One region of the Peribacillus sp. NPDC096622 genome, then DNA from elsewhere that is predicted to be linked to it. Evidence: riboswitches for the same ligand, from Rfam matches in the RefSeq annotation. Region 1 holds a riboswitch; each other region holds the start of a gene.
The links. A riboswitch is a leader RNA that binds a small molecule or an ion and turns the genes downstream of it on or off. The one in region 1 is predicted to bind lysine.
Positions count from the first base shown of each region.

Region 2: another riboswitch for lysine. It lies ahead of ACIQYG_RS05360 (amino acid permease); the one in region 1 lies ahead of ACIQYG_RS02015 (aspartate kinase).
Region 3: another riboswitch for lysine. It lies ahead of dapA (4-hydroxy-tetrahydrodipicolinate synthase); the one in region 1 lies ahead of ACIQYG_RS02015 (aspartate kinase).

Region 1 covers NZ_JBIWES010000001.1:423,689-427,980, reverse strand. The annotation lists gene uvrC (excinuclease ABC subunit UvrC) at 1-1,147, shown strand, start outside; lysine riboswitch at 1,209-1,385, shown strand; gene ACIQYG_RS02015 (aspartate kinase) at 1,475-2,707, shown strand; gene ACIQYG_RS02010 (YslB family protein) at 2,771-3,241, opposite strand; gene ACIQYG_RS02005 (succinate dehydrogenase cytochrome b558 subunit) at 3,627-4,235, shown strand.
Region 2 covers NZ_JBIWES010000002.1:417,172-421,463, reverse strand. The annotation lists gene ACIQYG_RS05370 (metal ABC transporter solute-binding protein, Zn/Mn family) at 1-312, opposite strand, end outside; gene ACIQYG_RS05365 (LacI family DNA-binding transcriptional regulator) at 942-1,904, shown strand; lysine riboswitch at 2,153-2,337, shown strand; gene ACIQYG_RS05360 (amino acid permease) at 2,433-3,884, shown strand; gene ACIQYG_RS05355 (glycoside hydrolase family 13 protein) at 3,934-4,292, opposite strand, start outside.
Region 3 covers NZ_JBIWES010000027.1:703-4,994, reverse strand. The annotation lists gene ACIQYG_RS24955 (D-2-hydroxyacid dehydrogenase) at 1-499, opposite strand, end outside; gene dapA (4-hydroxy-tetrahydrodipicolinate synthase) at 673-1,569, opposite strand; lysine riboswitch at 1,704-1,882, opposite strand; gene ACIQYG_RS24945 (recombinase family protein) at 2,324-2,896, shown strand; gene ACIQYG_RS24940 (metallophosphoesterase) at 3,000-3,860, shown strand.

The DNA of each region.
Region 1 (4,292 bases):
ATCGGAAGAGCTCGATTTCGAGAGGGCCAAGGAGTTCCGTGACAAGATTGCCCACATCGATATTACGATGGAGAAGCAGAAAATGATGACGACCGATTTCATCGACAGGGATGTATTTGGCTTTGCCTATGATAAAGGCTGGATGTGCGTTCAGGTATTTTTTGTCCGTCAGGGTAAATTGATAGAAAGGGATGTTTCACTTTTTCCGGTCTACGATGAACCCGAACAGGAACTTCTTACATTCCTCGGTCAGTTTTATGAGATTACGAACCACTTTAAACCAAAGGAAATCTTGCTGCCTGAATCAGTGGATGCCGAAATGGCCGAAGGGCTGCTTGGTGTCAAAACGATTCATCCGAAACGGGGAGCGAAAAAAGACATGCTTAAATTGGCGAATAAAAATGCCTCCATCGCCCTTCAGGAAAAATTCTCTTTGATTGAAAGAGATGAAGAAAGAACGATCAATGCGGTGGAAAACCTCGGGAAACAACTGGGTATCTACACCCCGCATCGAATTGAAGCTTTCGATAACTCCAATATCCAGGGAAGTGACCCCGTTTCCGCTTTAGTCGTGTTCATTGATGGGAAGCCGGAAAAAAGAGAGTACCGAAAATATAAAATCAAGACGGTCCAGGGACCTGATGATTATGAATCGATGCGTGAAGTAGTCAGAAGAAGATATTCACGAGTATTGAAAGAAGGGCTGCCGCTTCCGGATTTGATCATCATTGATGGCGGAAAGGGACATGTCGAAGCAGTGCGGGATATTCTCGAAAATGAATTGGGCCTTGATATTCCACTTTCAGGCCTCATTAAGGATGAAAAGCATAGGACCTCGCAATTGATGATCGGAAATCCGCTTGAACTCGTACCTCTTGATTCACGGAGCCAGGAATTTTACCTATTGCAAAGAATTCAGGATGAAGTGCACCGGTTCGCGATTACGTTTCATCGTCAGCTTCGCGGGAAAAATGCGGTTCACTCCCAGCTTGATGATATTCCAGGAGTCGGGGAGAAGCGAAGGAAGCAATTATTAAGGCATTTTGGATCATTGAAGAAAATCAAAGAGGCCACGGCCGAGGAAATCATGGAAGCTGGCATGCCAAAAGGGGTAGCCGAGGGAATCGTTAGAAAACTACAAGAATAATCTTGCTACCGATGAATCTCTATGCTATGATTAAAAGGAATTTTTAACTAGACAACTTAAAAGTGCTGATAGAGGTGCGGAATTCAAGAGTAAAAACCTGGAGAAGTATGAGCTTCCATGAAAGGTTTTGAAAGGGGACGACGCCGAAGGAAGACAAGACTCATACCTTGTTCTCCTGGTCCGACATTTAATAAATGGCGGATTGTCAGGGTTTATACCCTGGAGAGCTATCTCACTGTGTTTACAGTATTAGGGTATGTGACCACAGCAATGAGATATTTCTCATTGCTTTTTTTATTGCCTAAAAAGTAGAGAGGGTGCATGAGGATGGCATTAATCGTTCAAAAATTCGGCGGAACATCCGTCGGTAGCGTAGAAAAAATCAAAAAGGTTGCCAATCGGGTAATCGAGGAAGCGGAGAATGGAAATGAGGTTGTCGTCGTTGTTTCAGCTATGGGGAAAACAACGGACCAATTGGTTTCCATGGCCCGTGATATTTCCGGATCCCCTAGCAAGAGGGAAATGGATATGCTATTGACCACTGGGGAACAGGTAACGATTTCCCTGTTAACGATGGCATTGATTGAAGAAGGACATGAAGCCATTTCGTATACTGGCTGGCAGGCTGGCATGCAAACGGAATCCGTTCATGGGAATGCCCGGATTTTAAACATCGATGCCACGAGGATCCAAGCTCAGCTTCAGGAGAAGAAAATAGTGGTCGTAGCCGGTTTCCAGGGTAACGATGCAAATGGGGAAATCACTACCTTAGGGCGAGGCGGTTCCGATACGACGGCGGTTGCCATCGCTGCAGCGCTGAATGCGGATAGATGCGATATTTATACGGATGTAACGGGTGTTTTCACAACGGACCCACGCTACATAAAAGGCGCGCGAAAACTCCAATCCATTTCTTACGATGAAATGCTGGAACTTGCCAACCTGGGGGCGGGCGTCCTTCATCCAAGGGCTGTCGAATATGCAAAAAATTATCAAATTCCGCTTGAAGTCCGTTCAAGCATGGAGAGAGAATCAGGAACGATCATTGAGGAGGAAGCAACTATGGAAGAAAACTTAATTGTACGCGGCATTGCTTTTGAAGACAGCATTACGAGGGTCACTATATATGGTTTGCCCCAATCACTTGGTGCATTATCCACTATCTTCACGACACTTGCGAAAAACCGGATCAATGTGGACATCATCATTCAAAGCATGACTGCCGAGGATACGACCAATCTATCTTTTTCCACAAAAAGTGAAGATACGGAAGCGGCCTTGATTGTGCTGGAAAATAATAAAGAACACTTGGGATTCGACCGGGTCGAAACGGAGAGCGGGTTGGCCAAAGTGTCCATCGTCGGTTCTGGTATGGTATCCAATCCGGGAGTGGCTGCCGAGATGTTTGAAGTGATGGCCAATACAGGCATCCAAGTGAAAATGGTCAGCACATCGGAAATTAAAGTTTCGACTGTCATCAATGAAAAGGAAATGGTGAAGGCGGTTGAATCCCTTCATGAAGCATTTAAACTTGGTCAGCATGCAAATGTGCTAGCTTAAGTGTCATGAGTCCAATAAAAAACAGACTTCCGGTAAAAAGGGTAAGTCTGTTTTAAGGGCTCATTAGATTGGATCTCTGGGATCCCATTGGATGGTGAATATCACTTTTTTTGCGCGGCGTTTGATTTCTTCCGTTGATTCGCTGAGGAATTTCTTTTGCAGTGTAAACTGCTCGGCAAGGAAACCGGCTTCAAGCTGGAAGTGACAATCAGGGTGTAAATCCAGGCGGCGGCTGATTATTTCACCCGTCAGGGATAATTCCATTTCGTGTTTCGTATACTTCAAGATTTCCAGATTGCCCCACCCAGCGCTTTGGAAAAATTCAATCACTTCCTGATCGCCATTCAATGGGAATTTTCTTGCTAATTGTTTACCTGCCCAATAGAGGATTTGATTAGAGTCTTTTCCGAGAATATCGTTCAATAGAACTTCTCTGATTAATTCGTATCCGAAAGCTGGAACCAGGAATTCTTCAGTTTGAATTTCTTCAGTTTGAATCTCTTCTTCTATCGCAGCAGCAATATTTTTTTTCATAATTTATCGCCTCTTTCTGTAAATCTATTATAAACGTATTTCTTTTGCAAATTATACTGTTTTTTATTTATTTAAATAACAATTGGAAAAAAATGAGAAATTATACCGAGATATTAATAGGTAAATTAGAAATTTATTCAAAATATCACCTTGACAAACAAAAAATAGCCAATTTAATCCAAAAAAATCTATTCTGAAAAAGAGATTTCTTGTATCCGTTTTCTTGACGCACATAGAAGTCAGGAGTAAAATGGACATGTCACATAATTGTAAAGGAAGTATAGAGGATTTTTTTTTGACTCTATACTGTATTTTCACGCGGAGATAAAAGGTAGCCACCAGATTATCTTTGCATGATTTTTCACAAATTAAGGGGGGGCACTTAGTGGCAAAGAATCGTGAGTTTGGGAATCGCAGGCTTCATTCACTTCTAGGAGTAATTCCAATTGGTCTATTCCTAATTTTTCATTTATCGGTAAACTTTATGGCAACAAAAGGAGAAGAAACATTTAATGGGGCAGTTCATTTAATTGAGTTTACACCCGTGAAGATTTTGGTGGAATGGGTCGTCATCTATCTACCGCTCATTTTCCATGCTGTGTACGGAATTTATATTGCCTTTACAGCAAAAAACAATTTAGGCAGATTTAGTTTCTTCCGTAACTGGATGTTCATGCTGCAACGCTTAACTGGAATCATAACATTGATTTTCCTTGTTTGGCATATATGGGCAACTAGAATTCAAGCAGCTATGGGTGCTGAAGTTAACTTTGACATGATGGCGGATATTTTCTCTAGTCCATTCATGCTTGTGTTCTATATTGTTGGTGTTATCTCGGCAATCTTCCACTTTGCTAATGGATTATGGTCATTTGCTGTGAGCTGGGGTCTGACAGTTTCACCAAGATCGCAAAGAATCATGACTTACTTTACATTGATCGTTTTCGTTCTTCTTTCTTATATCGGAATCAGCGCAATTTTCGCTTTTGTATAAGAAGATAGAGTTCATTTATAAGTATTAGGAAAAACATAGCTTGGCTAATGGAAATAA
Region 2 (4,292 bases), on a different contig from region 1:
CTTGCTCATCATTTCAAATATATCCGCCATTTTCCCTTCAAGATGCAATCCGTTGTAAAAAATCATATCAGCCGAATCCAGTGTCTTCACATCACCCTGCGTCGCTTTATATAGATGGGGGTCGACTCCCGGTCCCATTAAACTTGTGACCTCGACATTTTTACCGCCGATATTCTCAACCAAATCCCCAATCATTCCCGTTGTTGTAACGACATTCAGCTTGCCATTACCCCTTTCGGCCGTTTCATTGCCGCACCCCGTTAAAATCAGCAATGCAGCAAGCACGCCTCCAATAGATTTTAGAAAACCCATCCATATTCCCTCCCTTTTTCATCTTTCTAAAATAGTTTGCCATGCGCAAAACTAAGTGTAAATTTTTTTACATTGTCGTAAATGCTAAAAAGTTTCCTCTACACAACTTATTTTATACTATACACAAATATACAAAAAAAGTGCAACTATTTTTAAACATTTCAAAAAGGCGGATGACTAATACACACAGCAAAAACTGTCAGGAAGCTCCACTAGGGAGCTCCCTGACAGTCAGTCATTCCGAATGATGAAGTTATATTTATATTGTGGAGTTTTTATGGTGAATATAAACCTAGAAGAGCTATTTAGGGACGACGTGAAATTCACGAGTAAACACGGTTTCTACGCATAATGCCGCGGAATTCGGGCTTTGACACTTATTTTTCCTGTTTCAAGGAAATTGCCAAGTACGCAAATCCCAATTCGATTCCGCAAAGCACAAACAGGGTGATTAAAGTTTGAAACATCATGATTTCCTCCTCCTCTAAGACTTAAACAAATCTTAAAGGATGAAACCAATACCAGAACAAGACCTTATTTAAAGAAATCTTCAGCAGTCCCACACTGTTCCCTTGCCCTGAAATGGGTTTCATACTGTACAATATAAAAAAAGAAAAAACGGTGATACCATGACAAATATTAAAGAAATAGCTCAATGTGCTGGTGTATCTGTCTCAACAGTGTCTCGTGTATTGAATGATCATCCATATGTAAGCCCCGATAAAAGAAAGAGCGTCTTAGAAGCGATCGATCGTTTGAATTATACGAGAAACATCAACGCCATTCATCTTTCAAAAGGCAAAACCAATCTTATCGGCATCATCATCCCCTTCAACAATCACCCATATTACGGGGCAATCGTTAACGGAATCACTAAACAGGCAAATGCAATTGGCTGTCATATCGTCATCTTTCAAACAAATTATGATAGAGAGAAAGAGATTCAGGCTTTTAATATGCTGCAAATGAAGCAGCTCGATGGCATTATCGTTTGTTCAAGGATTTCGGAAATGAAAATCCTCTTGGATTATCAAAAATACGGACCGATTATTTTATGTGAAGATACAGCCCAAGCTGAATTCTCATCCATCAGCATTGATCATTATGCCGCTTTTTCCTGTGCCCTTGAGTACGTGATTGCTAAAGGATATAAGAAAATCGGATACAGCCTCGGCCGTAAAAAAAGCAGAAATAGTTCCCATCGTACAAAGGCCTTTAACGATATCATGAGTAAACATCAACTGATAAACAATAAAGAATGGCTATTTGAAGGCAGTTATCACATCAAAGACGGTGAACAATTGTTTCAGGAATGGAATTCGATGATGGATAAACCTGATGCCATCATCATCACGAATGATGACACGGCGGCGGGTTTCATTCTTACCGCTAAGAAATCGGGTATAAGGGTACCGGAAGATGTGGCCATTCTCGGCTTCAATAATGATAGCCTTGGTGAAATGCTCGACATCACGACCATCTCCTTACCGCTGGAATGGATTGGGAAAATGGCAGTGGACCTATTTGAGAATCCTGAAGAGGTCAAACATGTAAAACTGGACTACGCACTAATAAAAAGGAAAACCGTTTAGTCATTAGGATGCTTTATTTTAGTACTTGAATTCTTCCTTACTGCCATCACTCATTAACTAGGAAAAAATAACCACGTAAAATAATCATTGCGATATCCCAGAAGTTATTTTATAATTTTGATATAGTAAAGTTTACTCAATTACTAGCAATCTATTAGCGATTGCATGAATTTCATGAATATAATCGTCCGACGTCACCCACAAGCTGACGCCAACGATTTTAGAAAATTGAATACTTCCTCATTTACCGATGAGTTAGAGGCTGCAGCTTATAAAAGTAAAACGGACGAGATTCTGGAAAATTAAAGACTCCGTTTGAAAGGATAAGTTGCCGAAGTTAGGGTATATTCCATGTATATTCTTGCTGGCGGTGTAACCGAATAGGAACACCACTGTCACGTTTTTTCACAAAGCGTGGGGAGCTATCTTCGGAAGGATAAACGGGTTTATTATAAACAGCCGTCGATCTTTTTCGACTGCTGTTTTTTATTTTTCGTTCCCTTCCAATAAAAAGGAGTGTAACATCAATTGTCAAATTCACAATCAGCATCAAGCCCTACTGAACTGAAAAGGAGCCTGAAAGCGCGTCATTTAATGATGATTTCATTAGGTGGAACGATTGGAACAGGTTTATTTTTAGCAAGTGGCGGTGCCATTCATTCAGCCGGTCCCGGCGGTGCCTTGGTGGCATACGCGATCATCGGCATCATGGTTTATTACTTAATGACAAGTCTTGCAGAAATGGCAGCGTTCATGCCAGTGGCCGGTTCGTTCCGTGTCTATGCATCCAAATTCGTCGATCCGTCTTTCGGTTTTGCGATTGGCTGGAACTACTGGTATAACTGGGCAATCACCATTGCCGCTGAATTGGCAGCCGTTGTCTTAATTATGAAGTTCTGGTTCCCTGATAGCCCTTCAATTATCTGGAGTGCCATTGCGTTAATCACTATGTTTCTTATCAATTACATGTCAGTTAAAGGTTTCGGGGAAACAGAATTCTGGTTTGCCATGATCAAGGTCGTGACAGTCGTCATTTTCTTGATCACGGGTGTTCTGATCATTCTCGGAATCATGGGTGGGAAAGACCCAATTGGTTTTTCCAATTTCACAATGGGCGAAGGTCCCTTTAACGGAGGGTTCTTCACGATTCTAGGTGTATTCATGGCTGCCGGCTTTTCATTCCAAGGTACTGAATTGCTTGGAGTGACCGCTGGTGAAAGTGAGGATCCAGAAAAAAATATCCCAAAAGCGATCAAATCCGTTTTCTGGCGTATCATCTTATTCTATATCTTAGCCATTTTTGTAATTGGCATGATCATTCCGTTTACCGATTCACGTTTATTGAGTGAAGATGTTGCCGTAAGTCCATTCACGCTTGTATTTGAACGGGCCGGCCTTGCATTTGCCGCATCCATCATGAACGCGATCATTTTATCATCCGTACTCTCTGCTGGTAACTCTGGCATGTACGCTTCAACCCGTATGCTATGGGACTTGGCACGTGATGGGAAAGCACCGAAGTTCTTAGGTAAGTTAGATAAAAGAGGAGTACCCGTGAATGCACTTATCGTGACTTCTTTAGTTGGCTGCGTTGCATTCTTAGCTTCGTTTTTCGGTGATGGCGTCGTTTATATCTGGTTATTGAACGCTTCAGGCATGGCAGGATTCGTCACCTGGGTAGGGATTGCAATTGCCCATTATCGGTTCCGCAAAGCTTACGCTGCTCAAGGCCTTGATATGAATGCTTTACCATTCCGGGCAAAAGGCTTCCCATTCGGGCCTATATTCGCACTTGTCCTTTGTATTATCATTATCATCGGACAAGGCTATCAAGCTTTCAGCAGCGATGGGATCGATTGGAATTCAATGTTCGTTTCCTACATTGGCTTGATTCTATTTTTCGTCCTATGGTTCGGCTATAAAATTAAGCATAAAACGAAAATCATTCCGCTAGAGGAATGTGACCTTAAATCAAAATAATACGCAAAGGACCTGTTCTTCCCTAAATGGAGAAGGACAGGTCCTTTTTTCATTTCAAATGATAAACACGGCATTCATATGGTTGCAGGGGTTTGCTGGAGATTCCTTCTTCCTCCTGATCATAATTGCCGATCAGCTTTGTGGCAGCATATGCATGCAGCTCTTCAGGCAAAGTATAGGGAGCCTGCTCTTCTTTAAAGTTACATAGCACCAACAGCTTTTCTTCTTCCAACGATCTCGTGTAGGCAAATATTCGTTCATCATCCGGCAACAGCAGTTCAAAACGGCCATAAACGACGATTTCATGTTCCTTGCGTAATTGGATAAGCTTTTTATAAAAATGAAAAATGGAATTCGGATCATTGTAGGCCTTTTCTGCATTAATCTCGGGAAAATTGGGATTAACCT
Region 3 (4,292 bases), on a different contig from region 1:
CAAATGCTCGAGCTTTACGTACAAGTTCAGCGCCAATCGATCCAAGTCCAGCGATCCCGATTGTTTTCCCCTTAAGGGTTTCGGAAATGAAAGGATCCCACCTCCGCTCCAGTTGCGATTGTTTCATCCGAGGACCGTCTTTCACTATGTCCAAGAGAAACAAAAATACATATTCCGAGATGTAAGCACCAAATTGGTCAGTAATTCGAGTTAATGTAATGTTTTTAGGTATCGATTTGTCCGAAATCAAATCATTGACTCCGGCTCCCATTGATTGAAACCAGCGAACAGATGAGGCAATTGGTTTACATAGTAATTGTGTAGGGAAATTCCATCCCAAAATAACTTCAGTGCCTGGTAAATATTTTTCTGCTTCCCCCAAAGTTTTCGCTGCCTTCACCGATGTAAACCCATTATTGCGGATACGATCAGCATAAGCATCGACCTCTGTCTGAATAGGACTAAATACAAGAATGTTTGGTTTGTGTGTACCCCCCATAGGCTCTCTCCTTATTGATTCTTTATATATAGTATAAATTCTTCCTCCTGAGTCGTACAATGATAAAAAACAGTGCACTTCTTTCGGAGTATGCACTGCTTTTCAAATTTCTCCAGTTTACTATTGATTTTATAGAAAATCGGTATTAAAGACTCGTTTAATGAATCATTCGTTTATTTATTTAATAATATTGCTTCTGTGTTACAAGGTTGTAGAGCTATTTGTAGTGCTCTTTTTTCTTCATGGTTTAGAGGGACCAATGGTAAGCGGACACCTCCAACATTCACCCCCCGCATATTTAATGCTGATTTTACTGGTGCTGGGCTTGGCGCAGCAAATAATGCTTTCATGATTGGAAGAAGTTTACGATGTGTAGCGGCGGCAGCATGGACATCACCATTTTTAAAGCTATTGATCATTTCTTGCATTTCATTACCAATTATGTGTGAAGAAACCGAAACAATGCCTGTTCCACCGATGGCTAAAACCGGTAATGTTAACCCATCATCGCCGCTGTACAATGTAAAATCACTAGTTGTTTTGCTTATGATTTGTGCCATGGCATCTAAGTCACCGCTTGCTTCTTTTACTGCCACGATATTGTTGATTTTTGAGAGGCTAACAATCGTCTCTACTGACATGTTTACAACACTTCGACCTGGAATATTATAAAGCATTACCGGTAATGATGTTGAATGGGCAATAGCGCTAAAGTGCTGAAATAATCCTTCTTGAGACGGCTTGTTATAGTATGGGGTAACGAGCATGATTCCGTCGACTCCTGCGGCCTCAGCTTGCCTTGTCAAGCTGATAGAAGCTTTCGTGTTATTTGAGCCGGTTCCAGCTATGACTGGAACTCTTCCATCAACAACTTCTACAACAATTTTGAATAAATCTACTTTCTCTTCTGTAGTTAATGTAGGGGACTCTCCAGTTGTACCAGCTATTACCAATCCATCAGAACCATTAGCAATTAAATAGTTTACTAAAGCTCTCGTAGCATTAAAATCAACCTCATCATTATGATTAAACGGGGTAACCATTGCGGTTAAAACTTGGCCAAAATTCATAACTTCACACCCTTTTGTATAATTTTTAAAAATATTCAGAGGTGGTTAGGGCCGTTCAGGAGTAAACGCAAAAAAGCAACAACGAGGATTCGCTGCTGCAGTAGAAACAATATTTATCAAAAAAATGTTTCCGCGCATAAGATAGCCCTCCATATAGTTTCCTATATGACAGTTCTGTATTTATTCAATAGCAGAACCAGCTTCAAGAACATGAGATTCTTTCCGCTTCGGCAAATTCCCCTTTCCACAATAGTCATAGGATCTCATTCTCCTCAAAATGTGTACTAATGGTCTTTGCTCCTCTATCCTCACTTCAAAAAATTTTGAAGTAAGAAAATATTTAATTGATTGTAATATAACAGGGAATCCATTCTGTTGCAAGGACAATTTGTTTTTATGTAATCATTTCTACTATGTGTGAACTGGCTTTTGGTCAAGGAAAACACTTTTCCAACGGTTTTCAATCATGGCTGCATGATCAAAGAAAGGTTTAACTCGAAACTTCATAATCACTGGCTATTTGAAGAACCTCGGGCAATGTATATGAAAAAGTGTTATTTTCGGGGTAATTTGCGCTAATTTTGAGTGAGTGCTATTTTGCACATCCAACTTTAAAACCCAGCTACCTTAAAATGTTTAATTAAATGTCTATAATTTAAAACTTTAAGACACTTTTAAAATCTAACATATTATTTGTTAATTTATCCTTGTTTACTGTCTAAAAGTTTTAAGACTTATAGACAAAGGATGATACATATTGTTAATTGGTTATGCGAGGGTTTCAACTACTGGCCAAGATTTAGAAACACAAAAGGAAATTTTGGAAAGTGAAGGGTGTAAAAAGCTTTTTGTTGAAAAAGTAACAGGAACAAGTACAAAACAAAGAGCCCATCTTTATGAAGCTATTGAATTTGCACGAGAAGGAGATACATTAGTTGTAACTAAAATAGATCGTTTAGCTCGTTCTATTATGGACTTGAATAAGATCGTTCATGAACTAGCTGAAAAAGGAGTTAATGTAAGATTTGTAAAAGAAGATATGAAGTTTGATGGTTCAAACGAAGGAAACAGCTTACAAACACTGCTCTTTAATATTTTAGGTTCATTCGCACAATTTGAACGTGATCTTATTGTAGAAAGAACTACAGAAGGTCGGGAGAGAGCTAAGAGGCAAGGGAAACATATGGGAAGACCAGGGCAAGATGAAAAGACTTTAAAACGTGCTATTAAGCTATATAATGAACGTGAAACAAACGGAATGAGTGTAAAGGACATTGTAAAAACTACAGGAGTTCCACGTTCCACGTTATATGCAAAGATTAAATGATTCTTAAACTGAATCCGGGGCTGCCATTTGGTGCCCTTTTTGCTTAATGAACTAAAGGGGCAGTATAGTTTAAGTAAGACACTGGTTTTTACAGGAGGAAATAATGGTTAAAAAACGTAGAAAAATTTTAGTGATCACCTTAACAATTTTAATCATTTTAGTAGTTTATTACCTTTTACAACTTAATTGGATTTCGGCCTCCAATGAAACTGTTCATTTAGAGGATTTGCCAGAGGAATTTGATGGGTTTAAAGTCGTACAGTTATCAGATTTACACAATAAAGAATTTGGAGAAGGAAACAAAAGGTTGGTTAAAAAAATCAATAAAATTGAGCCAGATATAATTGTTATAACTGGTGATATGTTAAATAACTCTCACGACATACCAAATAACGGAGAAGTTCTAATAAAGTTACTTGAAAATCTAAATAATAACTATCCGATTTATTATGTGACAGGTGAACACGAAGAAGGTTTGTATTACGAAGATAGAAACAAGTATCAAAAAGAAGGCACAAAAGAAGCATACGAAGAAAAACTAAGCAATCTTGGTGTTACAGTTGTAAATGATGAACAAACAACAATTACAAAACAGGATGCAATAATTAACTTGTATGGGCTAAAAGAACACTTGTCAGGAGAAATTCAAATTGAAGAACGGTTAGGCGAAACAAATGAAAACGAAGTAAATATTTTACTTTCGCATAGACCTTTTTATTTTGATGAATATGCTGATTGGGGAGCAGATTTAGTCTTTTCTGGTGATACTCACGGGGGAATGTTACGTCTACCTTTTATTGGAGGGATTATTTCAACAGAGGGGTTTTTCCCAGAATATGATGGTGGTTTGTTTCAAAAAGAAAACTCAATAATGGTTGTAAGTAGAGGTTTAGGTAATAATCCAATTCCCCTTAGAATAAATAATCGACCAGAAGTAGTTGAAATTACCCTAAAAAGTAAATAAGTAAGTAATTCTTATTGATGTAACGGGTGCATTCGTATAAGAAGAAATAGTGGTGAAATATTGATTTTTATATTAAGATCTTCCGCAATCGGGTGCTATTTCTTGAATAAGGTTAGCTTTTCTAAATGAACTAACAGGTGCGTTAGTTCATTAAGGAACACAAAAATGATCAATTAATAAAAGAATAATCCAATTAAATAGTATAAGGGCATGTTTTGATTAATCTTTTTTCAAAACATGCTCTTTAGATTTATTTATCAAGGTTTTTTGTATTAATTTGATCAAACTTTGTTTCAAATCTACAAGTAACTAACAAATTTTAAAATTAATGAAATAAAAATAATTTTATGAACCAAAGATTCTAATGGTCTCCTAAAGGGAATGTATTACCAATACTTTACAAAAACATGTATTTTCATATAATGGTTAATA